DNA from 4 places in the Neobacillus sp. D3-1R genome. Region 2 is predicted to be linked to each of the others. Evidence: riboswitches for the same ligand, from Rfam matches in the RefSeq annotation. Region 2 holds a riboswitch; each other region holds the start of a gene.
What was found. Region 2 has a riboswitch for cyclic di-GMP ahead of ACSBPO_RS18790 (hypothetical protein). Riboswitches for the same ligand answer to the same signal wherever they lie in the genome.
Positions count from the first base shown of each region.

Region 1: linked by a shared signal. The riboswitch ahead of ACSBPO_RS21040 (DUF5667 domain-containing protein) and the one ahead of ACSBPO_RS18790 (hypothetical protein) in region 2 are both predicted to bind cyclic di-GMP.
Region 3: linked by a shared signal. The riboswitch ahead of ACSBPO_RS19600 (DUF5317 domain-containing protein) and the one ahead of ACSBPO_RS18790 (hypothetical protein) in region 2 are both predicted to bind cyclic di-GMP.
Region 4: linked by a shared signal. The riboswitch ahead of ACSBPO_RS20470 (S-layer homology domain-containing protein) and the one ahead of ACSBPO_RS18790 (hypothetical protein) in region 2 are both predicted to bind cyclic di-GMP.

Region 1 is NZ_CP197471.1:4,195,963-4,199,390, reverse strand. It holds gene ltrA (group II intron reverse transcriptase/maturase) at 1-459, shown strand, start outside; cyclic di-GMP riboswitch class I at 817-905, shown strand; gene ACSBPO_RS21040 (DUF5667 domain-containing protein) at 994-2,658, shown strand; gene ACSBPO_RS21035 (DL-endopeptidase inhibitor IseA family protein) at 2,825-3,428, shown strand, end outside.
Region 2 is NZ_CP197471.1:3,650,842-3,654,269, forward strand. It holds gene ACSBPO_RS18780 (sulfite exporter TauE/SafE family protein) at 1-265, opposite strand, end outside; gene ACSBPO_RS18785 (DUF72 domain-containing protein) at 333-1,181, opposite strand; gene ACSBPO_RS18790 (hypothetical protein) at 1,315-1,629, opposite strand; cyclic di-GMP riboswitch class I at 1,678-1,764, opposite strand; gene sufB (Fe-S cluster assembly protein SufB) at 1,958-3,355, opposite strand.
Region 3 is NZ_CP197471.1:3,822,794-3,826,221, reverse strand. It holds gene ACSBPO_RS19605 (bifunctional diguanylate cyclase/phosphohydrolase) at 1-922, opposite strand, end outside; gene ACSBPO_RS19600 (DUF5317 domain-containing protein) at 932-1,462, opposite strand; cyclic di-GMP riboswitch class I at 1,789-1,880, opposite strand; gene ACSBPO_RS19595 (ABC transporter permease) at 2,126-3,109, opposite strand.
Region 4 is NZ_CP197471.1:4,020,607-4,024,034, reverse strand. It holds gene ACSBPO_RS20475 (hypothetical protein) at 1-679, shown strand, start outside; cyclic di-GMP riboswitch class I at 1,134-1,217, shown strand; gene ACSBPO_RS20470 (S-layer homology domain-containing protein) at 1,362-2,456, shown strand; gene ACSBPO_RS20465 (S-layer homology domain-containing protein) at 2,810-3,428, opposite strand, start outside.

The sequences.
Region 1 (3,428 bases), 550 kb from region 2:
AATAAAGAAGAATGGGTAAATCGTGTTAATCCAATCATTAGAGGGAAGGTTAACTACTATATTTCGATTATAAAAGCTATTAAGGAAAATGAAGAATTAGGGATTAAAAGTCACTGCATCACAAGATGGGTTCGAAGAACCTTACAATCGTTGGACGGATATATAAGAAGGAGACTTCGAGTTGCATTCATCCATAAACATCCCTCTCAAAGGAAGGGGATGAAGATGCAGTCATTGTGGAACAACGCATTCTTTCTCAAAATAAAATTAATTCCCTCATATTGGCTTTACCTTAACAAAGCTTATGGATACACGGAAGAACAATATTTAAGTGATTCGACTAGAAAATCCAAAAGGAAATTACAAAGTAGAATTCAAAGAGCAAAAGCAAAAGGTGAGAAGTACTATACTCCTCACCGACTCCAAAAGATGCAAAATGCCTGGAATGCATCCTCTTGACAAAGATTGTAAACAATACGCCATATTGGTAAGCCGTATGCCTTAATAGGGCACGTACGGTTTGATAAGGGGGAAGCCTTGAGAAAGGTTTCCCTACTTTATTGAGTGTGTGTCCGATAAACTCTTTGAGGTGTCCGTTAAACATTGTCAACCTGTCCGATAAATTTTAAAAAGTGTCCGATAAAGTAGAATGACGTGTCCGATAAATCGAAAATCAATATCAAGAATAGGGATTTAGTGCCGTATTCTGAAAAAAATCTTATTTTGAAATGGGGAAAAAGGCCTGTTTTCTGAAAACTTTGTCGAATTTTATATACAAGGAATACGAAGGGGAGTAAAATTTAGGTAACAATTTAAAATCCGAAAGGGCAAACCTGGAGAAATTCAGGGACGCAAAACTAAAGGGGCTTCGGTTATGAACATAACCATGCCAGCCAGCTGCCGAAGATCGACCGGTTTATGCTAGTCTTCGGAGTAGCTTTTTTTGTTGGATTTTAATTTGGAAAACCATTTTAAAAACCAGGGGGACTAGAAATGAAAAAGATCATTGTAACAACGGTTTTGGCATTATCGTTTAGTGTTGGAACACAAGCCTTTGCAGCAGAGACGGGAACTTCTACAGACACTAGCACAGTTACGGAAACAAGTGCAACAGAAGGACAAACTAGCACAGACGCAACTACAAGCACAGATACGACTTCAGGTACAGATGTAACTTCAAGCACGGATCCATCCACAAGTACAGATACAACGACTAGCACAGATGCAACAACCTCAACGGATACAACAACTTCTACAGATGACCAAGCAACAGACGGAGCAACTTCTACAGAAGGACAACCTTCAGATACAACAACGACAACGGAAGAAACGACTCCAACGACGGATGCGGGTACTACACCAGATTCATTTTTATACACATTTGACCTTTTAATGGAAGACTTAAAGCTTCTTGTAACATTCGACCCTGAGAAGGAAGCGGACCTACTTTTACAATTTGCACAAGAACGTTTAGCCGAAGCACAAACGATGACAGAGGCGGAAAAAACAGAATACGTTCAAAAGGCCGTAACTGATTATTTAGCCCTTCTTGACCAAGCGGGAGAAAAGGTATCAGAAGTGATAACAGATCCGGAATCATCAGAAGAAGTGAAGGACGAGCTAACTGGTGAGTTAGAGGAAACAACTGACGTAACGGACGAAGTAGTGGATCAGCTTGAACCTGAACAACAAGAAGAAGTAGCTGCGAAAACAGACCAAGCTTATTTAGTAGCCCAATCTGTAGCAGGTCTTGATACAGAAGTAGTAAAAACTCTAAGAGAGCAAGAGTTTGGATACGGGGAAATTGCGAAAGTTATCTCTTTGGCTACCATTAGTGGTAAGTCGATTGAAGAGGTTGCTAGTTTACTAGATGAGTCTGGTTTTGGCGGGGCAATGAAGGAGCTTGGTGTGAATGTTCATCAAGTGAAGCAGCAAAAAGTGGCTCAACAAATTGGTGGAATTGAAGCAGCGATTGAAGCGGCAAAAGAGAGTGGCGACGAAAAGACGATTGCAAAGCTAGAGAGAAAGCTTAAAGGCCTAAACAAGCAGAATGAGAAATTCCTAGCAAAAGCGGGTGCTCCTAAGACTGAGGAAGCAACAGAAGGCGATGACACAGAAGGTACGACAGAAACATCTGAACAATCAGCAACTGAAGGAACAACTGAACAATCAGCAACTGAAGGAACAACTGAGCAAACAACTGAAGCAACAACAGACCAAGCAACTGATTCAACAACAGAAGAAAGTGCAGAAACTACTGTTGTAGCTTCTGCTGAAAAGACAGTAACAACAATTTCTGCAAAAGAAAGCAAGAAAAAAGAAGTAATCCAGGTAGCAGCGGCAACATCTAAGAAAGCGGAAGCTACTTCAAAAGCAACAGAAAAGAAAGCTGCAGCTGCAACCAAAAAGGAACAATCTAAAGGCCAAGCGAAAAAAGAAGAAGTGAAAAAAGAAAATAAACAAGAAGAACAAGTGACAGAGGAAGAAGCAGAGGAAGTAGAAGTGGTTGAAGCTGAAACAGAAACGAAAGTAACCGAACCTACTGAATCAGAAGCTGAAAAATCCGAAGAACCAGCTAAAGAAGAATCAAAAGGCAATGGCAAAAGTGAAGAAAACAAAGGTCACGGTAAATCAGAAGAGAAAAAAGGTAAAAAATAATGAATTGGAGTGGGGTCCTCGGACCTCACTCTTTTTTAATAAAAAATTTGTCGGAAAAATAATTTAGTAAAAAAGAACTATTTTCCAAAAAAGAACGCATCTTTTTCCATTTACTGGCGTCTAAATTAGTGGTTTGACATAAAACACTATTTGGAGGAATCAACGGATGAAGGGAAAAGGTAAAAAAATTCTACTTACTGGATTAACGGTTGCGTTGTTGAATACACCTTTTTTAATGAATGATGGGATGGTTTGGGCGAAAGAACAGCCGAAACATACACACCCGGAAAAAGTTAAAAATGAATTAACGACCCAACAAGCTATCAAACTGGCAAGCGACTTTGCTAAGGCGTCCGCCTATGTACAGCGCGGCGGTGATTACAAAGCTGGCGAATATAAAACATTTAGTTACAAGGGGAAAACCTATCGTTATTTGGCTAGCTCTATTGATACAAAGAAGGAGCTAGTAAACTACTTAGCAAAAACACTTACTAGAAAAGCAGCGGAACAATTTTTAAAAGACAATGGGATCATTGAATACAAAGGGAAAATGGCTCAGGTAGAAGCGGACGGCGGGTCTTTATTACAGTGGGAAAAAGCAACGGCTAAATATATTAAATCCACGAAAAATACGGAATACTATCAGCTGACGGTTCCGGTTGGAGACACAGGTGTGACAGAGACCTATATGGCAGAGTACCAGTATGTTCAAAAAGTTGGCTGGAGATTAAGCAATGAGCCTTCATTTGAACAAAGTTCCTTAACAGCCG
Region 2 (3,428 bases):
GAGCACTTCCAACAAAAAAGGTAAATCCACTTTTATAATCAACCGTTTTATGCTTCATATAGGAGAGCGTTGATGATAAACCTGTTACGATTAAAATAATTGATGTTGTTCCTACTGCAATTTGTGGAGGAATGTCACCAAGTAAATCTGTGTAAGTTCCAATATATAATAAGGCAGGAACAATAATAATCCCCCCACCAAGACCAATTAGAGATCCGAGAGAACTTGCCACTAACCCAATTATGACTAATATAACCCATTCCATTTTTTATTTTCCCCTTTAATTTCATTACTTTTCTGCTTTTTATATAAGGTTTCCCTTGCACTATTTTCTATGAAAATAAATCGAGCTGCCTTGGACCAAGATTGGTATACTCTATATTTAATAAGTACATAAACTCTTTAGCGTTATCGGCAGCGTCCCCACCTGAATTATTATTAAAAAGGACATACAAGTTTTGGGTCATCTTTTCTAATTCTCTGATTTTAGAGACCCAGTCCATCAGCTCTTCTTTATTATACCGATATAAATACCTAACCTCGCGCCAATTAACTCCTTTTCTCTGTTGCCAACCATGAATGTTTCTTCCATGAAATCGAACTAAAACTTCTTTAGGATCTGTCGTTTCAAGGATGATAGGTACTGATCCCAGACCTGCTTGTGGTTCATCGCAAATACTATGTATCCATTTTTCCTTTCTCATAAACTCTAAAGTCTTATCCCTATAATTAGGATAAAACCAGGATTGATGACGAAATTCTAATGCACATGGAATATCTCCCATTTCATTTTTACAAAACCTTATATATTCTACATTTTCACGTTTACAATCAAACCAAGGAGGAAACTGGAATAATACCATTGCTAATTTTTTTGCTTCTATATAAGGGTTAATGGATTCCTTAAAAGCCATAAACATATCTTTTGGGCTATCAAAAGGAATGTCACCTCTTTGATGTCCTGTCATCCCTTGATAAGCTTTAACGACAAATTGAAACGATTTTGGTGTTTCCATTACCCATTTTTCCGTATTTCTTTTTGGTTGAATCGCATAAAAAGAGGTGTCTACTTCCACAGTAGGGAAATGAGAAGCATAGGCTTTTAGTTTGTCACGTGATGAAGTTCCAGCTGTATAAAGCTGGTCATGATCACCCCATCCTGTTAAACCAATATAGATCAATCCATTCCCCCCCATTTGTTGAATTCAATGTTAAAGTTTCGTTTCCCTAATAATATTAACATAATTTTTAAAAGAATTAGTATATGAACAAAAAATAAAACCGTTAGGACTTGTGCCTTAACGGTATCGATTATTAGATCGCTATTTTCGAAAGATATTGTCTCATTCTATCCTCTGCATTTTCAGTATCCATATGTATTCCTGTTACGAATTCAAGCAGAAGGTCTGATTTTCCACGTTGTCGAATAACGGCAAAAATCTCTGGCTTTTTCTTTTTGATGAGGGACATCATTTCAACTGTAGGTAATGGAGTTCCCGATTTTGTCCGTAGAAATAATCGAATATAATTAATAAAAATTTCAGCGTTTTCAGGAGTATCAGAATATTCCTTTAGCAATTCAAAAAAATTTTCAATCATTCCCTCGATATGGTGTTTATTATTATTCAAGTTTACTTCTCCTTCCGAAGGCAAACAGCTACGTCAACATAATGAGGTTGCGGCAACCCGGCGATCATCGTTCATTCGAACCTTAGACCCGTAGCTTTGCGTCCTTACCTTTCGATAAGTTTGCCTAACTTTATTACAACAAAGCATGAATGTTAGTTACATTTTACTATTATATTTTTATGATAAAAATAGGTATTTCGACACATTTCCTCATTTTTCGTCAGTAGATTTTACCATTTTTTTTAAAGAATGGAGACTTTGTTATCTTGGATTATGGATTTCCGCTCCATAAAAAAATCCGCCTACTTGTAAGTAGACGGATTGACTTTTATCCGATAGAACCTTCCATTTCGAACTTGATTAGGCGGTTCATTTCAACGGCGTATTCCATTGGAAGTTCTTTTGTAAATGGTTCAATAAAGCCCATTACAATCATTTCTGTTGCTTCTTGTTCAGAAACACCACGGCTCATCAGATAGAATAATTGTTCCTCTGACACCTTTGATACTTTTGCTTCATGCTCTAAAGAGATATTGTCATTTAAAATTTCATTGTACGGAATCGTATCTGACGTGGATTGGTTATCCATAATTAACGTATCACACTCAATGTTTGAACGAGCACCTTCTGCTTTACGTCCAAAATGAACAATTCCACGATATGTTACCTTACCGCCATGTTTTGATATAGATTTTGAAACAATCGTTGAAGAAGTATTTGGTGCCAAGTGAATCATCTTAGCCCCAGCATCCTGATGCTGACCTTTACCTGCGATTGCAATGGAAAGTGTCATACCACGTGCGCCTTCTCCTTTTAAAATAACAGCAGGATATTTCATTGTTAATTTAGATCCGATGTTTCCGTCAATCCATTCCATTGTTGCGTTTGCTTCACAAACCGCACGCTTCGTTACTAGGTTATATACGTTGTTTGCCCAGTTTTGAATGGTTGTATAACGGCAATATGCATCTTTCTTAATGATGATTTCAACTACTGCACTGTGTAGAGAGTTCGTTGTGTAAACGGGCGCTGTACATCCTTCAACATAATGTACATGTGCACCTTCATCAACAATAATTAACGTACGTTCAAATTGTCCCATATTTTCAGAGTTAATACGGAAGTATGCTTGTAATGGCGTTTCTACCTTGACACCCTTAGGAACATAGATAAACGAGCCACCAGACCAAACAGCTGAGTTTAATGCAGAAAATTTATTATCTGTCGGCGGAATAACCTTTGCCCAGTGCTCACGGAAAAGATCTTCATTTTCTTTAAGAGCAGAATCTGTATCTTTAAATACAATTCCAAGTGCTTCAAGATCTTCCTGCATATTATGGTAAACTACCTCAGATTCATACTGTGCAGAAACCCCAGCAAGATACTTTTGTTCTGCTTCAGGAATCCCTAGTTTATCAAAAGTAGCCTTTATTTCTTCAGGAACTTCATCCCAAGAACGCTCTGTTTTCTCAGATGGTTTTACATAATAAGTGATTTCCTCAAAATTTAATGATGCCATATCGCCGCCCCATTGTGGCATTGGCATACTATAAAAATGCTCTAATGATTTTAGACGGAAATCTAACATCCATTGTGGCTCTTGTTTCATTCTTGAAATTTCTTCTACGATTTCTTTAGTTAATCCGCGTTTAGAACGGAAAATAGAGACATCTTTGTCGGCAAAGCCATATTTATAATCACCGATTTCAGGCGCTTTTTTTGCCATCGTCGAATCCTCCTCTATTAGAAAAGCGGAAGCGCTTTGATCAGCCCCGACAAGCATAAGACGAGCACTGAAA
Region 3 (3,428 bases), 170 kb from region 2:
CGCCATATCGGCAAATCGTACCGATTTTCGGGCAATCTAATGATAATAACATGGCGATTTCTTTTAATAATTGATCTCCTTTTGGATGACCAAATAAATCATTATACGTCTTAAAATAATCTAAATCTAATAGTAGCAATGAAACAAGTTCTTTCGTCTCAACTTGTTCCTTTAAGCTTTCTTGGAAATAGCGATGATTATAAAGACCGGTCAGTTCATCCTTTGTCGATAAATCTCTGAAATGATCAAACATCTTATAATAATTGCGATAGGAAACGCCTAATGCCCACATGATCAAGCTCATGAGCATTAAACCAGTCAGACCTTGCTGCTGGTAGACAGTGACCATCAGTAATCCGAATGACATAATCGTAAAATAGGTTAAAACATTCTTTTTCTCCACAAACACCTGCAATAATTCCTTCGTTGTCCCTCTGCCTGCTATCACTAAATAGGTGACGAGTAGAATAACGTTTAAACAGAAATAAACAACGCTATAGCCTAAAAAAGGGAGGCTTGTGCTTAAATCGAGACCCCCAGTTTCTCCGCCAAGTGCTAAATAAACCTTCAATCCGCATAAGCTTGCAATCGAGTATTGTACCGAGTTAAAGATATGGGATTTGGACTTCTTCGGAATGGAAATACACAGGATGGTACACATAAAGGCTGCGACAGCCAGCATGGCGAATTCTCCGTAAATGGTACTTACTGTGAAAAATAACGGCATCACTAACGCCATGTTTTCCCCAGAAGGGAGGACGATTGGGTTAGTGTCAAAAAAGGCAGCAAGAAAAGCAAAGGTCGTGATAACCACCCAAAGGTGGAGACTGATATCATATGAAAAATGAAAAAATAAGAATAAATAGCCTAGAATACAAGAAACAAAATATATATTTAATGGTATTGCGCTTTTCTTGTCCATCGTACCACCCTAATTAATATGTTTTTTAACCATTGTTTTTTGGATAAAAAGGAACACGCCGATACTAATCACAATATCTCCGAGACTAATAATAATCGGATGTGGATAGGGCGCTTGGAGGTAAAAGATATCTCCTAAAAAGTTAAACAACGTGTGGTCTGAAATCGCAATATGTTTTCCGTATTCACCGGCAAGAAGGGCAGGTAAATCTTCAGGTGCAAGCAAGCCTGCCGCATGCGGATCCACTGGCATTCTTCCGCCATTAGCTACCATCACGATTAAATTCAAAGCCATTCCAATCGCAATATAAATTAACCCTGTAAGGTGACGATTAAAGATGGAAAATATAAATAAGATCAAATAACTGAGTGTGACAGCAAAGAGAAGTGCTTTGGAATAAAAATAGATAACGAGAAATTGCGTTAAAAAGGCAAATATGATTAAATAAGCATTTTTTACTCTCATATCTAAAAATGATTTAAAGTTTCCCCCACGGATCTTCCCAACAACCAACCCAACTAATAAACTATCGATAAACATAAATACCCCCCTTTGAAGAAAAGCCGGGAGAGTATCCCGGCCCAACCCTAAATCTCATACGCTTAACGATTAATCTAATTTATATCCAGAAACAGCAGTCAAAACGAACATGGTAGCAAATAATAAGAACATTATTACTTTATATTTCATTTTTATGAATCTCCCTTTAAATTAAATTTTTAAATATAATAGATGCTTGTCCAAATATTAAAAATCTAGTTTCCAAGTGTGCATGATTGATAATTTCTTTAATTTAAAGAGTAAGGTTTTTAACATAAGCGGCGGCCCCCTTTCGTTATTATTTTTATAATAAGTTCCGGGCGCCTATTGGCAGCTGGCTGGCATTGTATGAATGAATAATACTTAAGCCCCTATAGCTTTGCGTCCTACCTTTTCAGATAGTTTGCCCTTAACTTAATTAATAAGATGAAGTAATCTATAAAACTTCAAAACCCTACCTGGTTTTACGAAAAGACCTAATAAGTTACATAATAGTTCTTTTTATCTAGGACAAAAGTCGCTATAAAATGATAGTAATATTTGTATATGAAAAATATTGTAAAATTTTGTAGGTGAATTACCTAAATTTTTCGACAAATATTGTCATTAAAAAAGACCATTCATGAGAGGGTGCTCCCTCTGGTATGAATGGTCTTCGCTTTATTACATTTCCCGCTTCTGAAACCGAATCCTCGGGTCTATAACGGCATACATAATATCCGCGAACAAGTTACATATGATCACGGCTACCGCCACTAGCATAGTCGTTCCCATAATAAGAGGATAATCCCTCATGAATACAGCGGTTATGGCTAGACGCCCTAGGCCTGGCCATCCAAAAATTTGCTCAATAATAAAGGCTCCGCCCACAATGATTGGCAATTGCATCGCAACAATGGTGATAATCGGTAGCAAAGCATTTCGAAGCGAATGTTTAAAAATAACCTTGAACTCTGAAACTCCTTTTGCACGTGCGGTACGGATATAATCTTGATTAATCACTTCTAACATACTAGAACGGATAAAGCGGGTATTTCCTGCAACCATGCCAAATGAAAGGACTGTGGCAGGCAGGATAAGATGCTTGATTCGATCGACTAAACTAAAATGGTCATACACTTCACGCATTCCGCTGACAGGAACCCAACCTAATTTTAAGCTGAAAAAGAGAATCCCGATTAGAGCAACGAAGAACGCAGGTGAAGAAATTCCAAGATAAGAGTAAAAGGAAAATAGTAAATCAACAAATGAGTTTCGTTTTACAGCCGAATAGACGCCAATAGGAATGGCAATGATTAAGGAAATAACTAAAGCCGTACCGGTAAGCCAAAGGGTAGCTGGAATTCTTTCGACAATCTTATGGAAAACAGGCTGGCCATCTAAAAAGGAATAGCCAAAATTAGCATCCAACAATATCCCTTTGATCCAATTAAAATATTGCATATGGATAGGAACATCTAAACCTAGCCTCTCGAGAACTCGTTCCCGTTGCAGCATAGTTGCTGCATGTGTAGCACCGGGGTCTTCAAATAACGCTAACACGTCCCCGGGGGCTAAGGCCATTAATAAATAAGAAAGAACGGAAATAATAAACAATAGTGGAATAGCTTGAAAAATTCGCCTCACAATATAATTCCTAAGCGCCATTAAAATCCTCCTAAGTCCCAATGAATGATTAAATATTTATTCTCTATTCAGGACTTTATTCCTGCTGGAGTCTGACTTTTCAAAAAATATAAATTTTCCTCTTATCCACAGGATAAATGAAATGAAATTGAAATTTTTAAAAACTTATCAACTATTGTGAATAGTTATCTACAACTAAATCGTGGATAACCTTTGGCTTTATAGTGTTATCCACATCTATCCGCGATTATTTTTCTTGAAAAGTATTATAAGACCAAACTCCTATTGTATTGGTAATATTAACCACTGTTTTGTTTTCATAAATAAGTATTTTGAAAAA
Region 4 (3,428 bases), 370 kb from region 2:
AAACTCTGCCGTATTAGCAAGTGAAGTTGTAACGGAAGAGGCTCCTGAGGTAACACCAGAAGTTGAAACAGAAGTTGGGACAGACGTAGCTGTAGAACCAGTAACTGAACAAACTACTGATACAGTAACTGAAGTAACACCAGAAGTAGAGGCAGACGATGCGACTGAAGTAGTAACAGAAGGAACTACTGAAGTAGAAGTTGAGGCACCAACAGAAGAAGAAGCTGCAGTAGAAGCTACAGATGCAGCGGCTGAAGTAACAACACAAGCAGACAATACTGTTGAAGTATCTACAGATGAAGAAACTGCAACATCAGATGGAGTACCAGCACCAACAGAAGAAGAAGCAGCAACAACAGAAGAAGTAACAGCAACAACTGAAGTAGAAACAACAACTGAAGTAGAGACAGCTACAGAAGGTACTGTTGAAGCATCAGATGTAGTTGTTGAAGATGCAACTGAAGAAGTTGTAGCTTTAGACGAAGAAAGCACTGAAGAGGTAAATCCTTCTACAGCTAACAAAGTAAAAGCTCAGGCTAGTGTAAAAGCTAACGTACAAGCAACAACTCATGCAGCTGCAAACTCTGCAGTATTAGCTAAGGCTGAAGTAACAGAAGAAGTTACAGCAGAACCAACAACTGAAGAAAAAGCTGTTGATACTATTACTACACAAGAATAATTCAACCTTGTGTAAAGAGAAGAAACCGAGGAATAACGTCCTCGGTTTTTCTTTTTCAAAAATAACAAAAAAAGTCCTTCCTTAAAAGAAAGGAAGGAAATAAATTTTGGGCTTACCAACCCTATATTAATAAGAAAATAAAACGATACAAAATAATACTTCAAAATCCCTGCTAGTCCTTTTCGTACGATCATTCCTATAGGACTCATAAAAGGACCTTCCTTATATAAATGAAAGTAAGGAATAAAGTAGGCTTACCAGACCTACTATATGAATACGTCGCACCACTCCAATATTTGAGGATAAAAGAGTTTTGTAATATAAATGATATATTTGAAATATAAAAACTATCCCCATAAAACAGTTTGAAAGTTTTATTTTAGATAATAAAAAACCATTGTCATATTTTGTTAGACAACTATATAATGAAATAAACTTAATCTTCTTTTATTTACAACGATAACGGCAAACCCAATGAAAGTTGGGGACGCAAAGTCACAGATCTAAGGCTAAATGCTATGATGGCTGGATTACCGAACTGAAAGCAAGTTAGCATGGCCTATCTAACTCCTTTTTTCACGTTATGTTGAAAAGAGGAGTTTTTTATTTTTAAACACCCAAAGGAGGGAAGAGGTAATCTCAAGTAACCTGAAAAAAATCCCATTATCAAAAAGGAGAAATTATGAAAAAGTCACTTTCGATTGTTGTCATTTTAGGAATCATCGTCTCATTCTTACTTCCAACTCCATCTGCGTTTGCCAAAACTTCTTTTATCGATGTTCAAGAACAATTTTGGGCTTCTGCAGAAATTGAATATCTTAAAGATTTTCAAATCATTAACGGCTATCCAGATGGATCATTCAAACCTAACAATACCATTACACGAGCACAAGCTGCGATTATGCTCAAGAGAGCTTTTCAATTAGATACATCATCCGTTGAAAATCCAAATTTTGAGGATGTCAAAACCACTTATCATGCTTATAAGGAAATTGCAGCCGTTGTCGAAGCTGGTTTTATCGAAAAAGGTGAATTTTTCAGACCTAATGATAATTTAACTCGTGGGGAAATGGCTAAAATTTTGGTCAATGCTTATCAGTTAAAAGGTACATACACGCAAGAAATTAAAGATGTATCAACAGACTTATTACCTTATGTCAGTGCCTTAGCTGCAAATGGAATAACGGATATTTATGATGACCAGACCTTTAAACCAAACGATCCAGTGAAAAGAGCCCATTTCTCGGTATTTTTTTCAAGAGCTCTTAACCCTAACTTTAGAGCTGAGTATTCCGTTTTAAAACTGATTCTTCCACAGTTACAATTTGATATGGGTGTCGATGAGGTAAAGCAGCTAATGAAAGATTATACATTAGTAAATGAAACAGAGCTCCCATTCGAATTTACTGATTATCAGCTTACCTACTCAGCCAACGTTTCGGGTTATTCTGAAAATGAACAATTTGTTTTAAGCTTTAAAAATAATCAATTTCATAGTCTACTTATCAATATTGATAATAGGAATCTGAAAAACAAGCCAACAGCAGAACAGTTGGATGCAGAGTTTACTAAGTATTCTACTTTTTACAAGGCTTATGTTGGTTCTCCATTAAAGGTAGACGTAACGACACCGGATCCAATCGTTTTTTATAGTAAATTAGCAACTTACGAAGGTAAATACACTGAGGAATGCAAATTGTACGTTCAAGGCTATGATTTTAGAGAAGATCAAGAAGGTTATATGACTTCATATATGTTTCTTGTTAAGAAAAAATAAATAAGAAAAGAGTCAGGTAAAAACATAGGACGGGTAATGGAATAAGCATCATTTAAAACAAAAAGCTCAGAGCGTATAATCTCTGAGCTTTTTGTTTTTTATTTAGGCTGTTTTCGTATAGTTTGTGGTTTTCGTAAAAATCCCTAAAGCCGGATTTTTACAGGCTCTCTTAAAAAGAGATTAGCTCTTTTCTTCATTTTCTATGAGTTTCAACACCCTATATAGTGAAATGCCTATTTATTAGTTAGAAAAAGCAACAAAGTTTCAGAAAAGAGCCTTTATTTATTTAGTTTATGCCTGTAAATTCAGACTTCTCTTCAATAACTGGACTATTTAATAAAGCTGTCACTATCTTAATAGCCGCCTTTTTTCTGTATATAAGCAACAAAGTTATCCATATTTTTTTGTGTGTATCCATTAAATGTTGTTATAATTTCCATGTTAATCGTGTAAGAACCATATGTTAAGGATTTTTTAGTAGGATCCTTCTTTGTTGAGAAATTATATATTTCATTCATTAATGTTGATACATCTTCTTTTATCCCAAATTGAATCAGTGTTTGGCTAACTAGTTCGATAGATGGTTGATAAGTTGGAGTTAAGTTGCCTATAAATAACTGATCACCAGTATTTTCAATGGTTATACGTGGAGAAAAAGGCATTCCTTCCACCATAGCTTTTGATCGTGCAGTGATAACCCCATTCGATGATTTTTCTAGTGTAAATTCTTTCTCCTGAAATAAAGGTAATAACGCATTAAATAGAGCATCCCCTCTTAATTCATCTTTCCCTATTTCACTAGCCATAATGTTAAACTTCAGACGGTCCATCTTGGCAAAAAAGGCACTAACATGGGCACGTTTTAATCCATCTTGGCCACCAAAATCTATATATTTATCCTCACTTACACCTTTACCGGCTGTAATATGATTTTCATACATCCAATCGATTACATCTTTATCAGAACCGGTT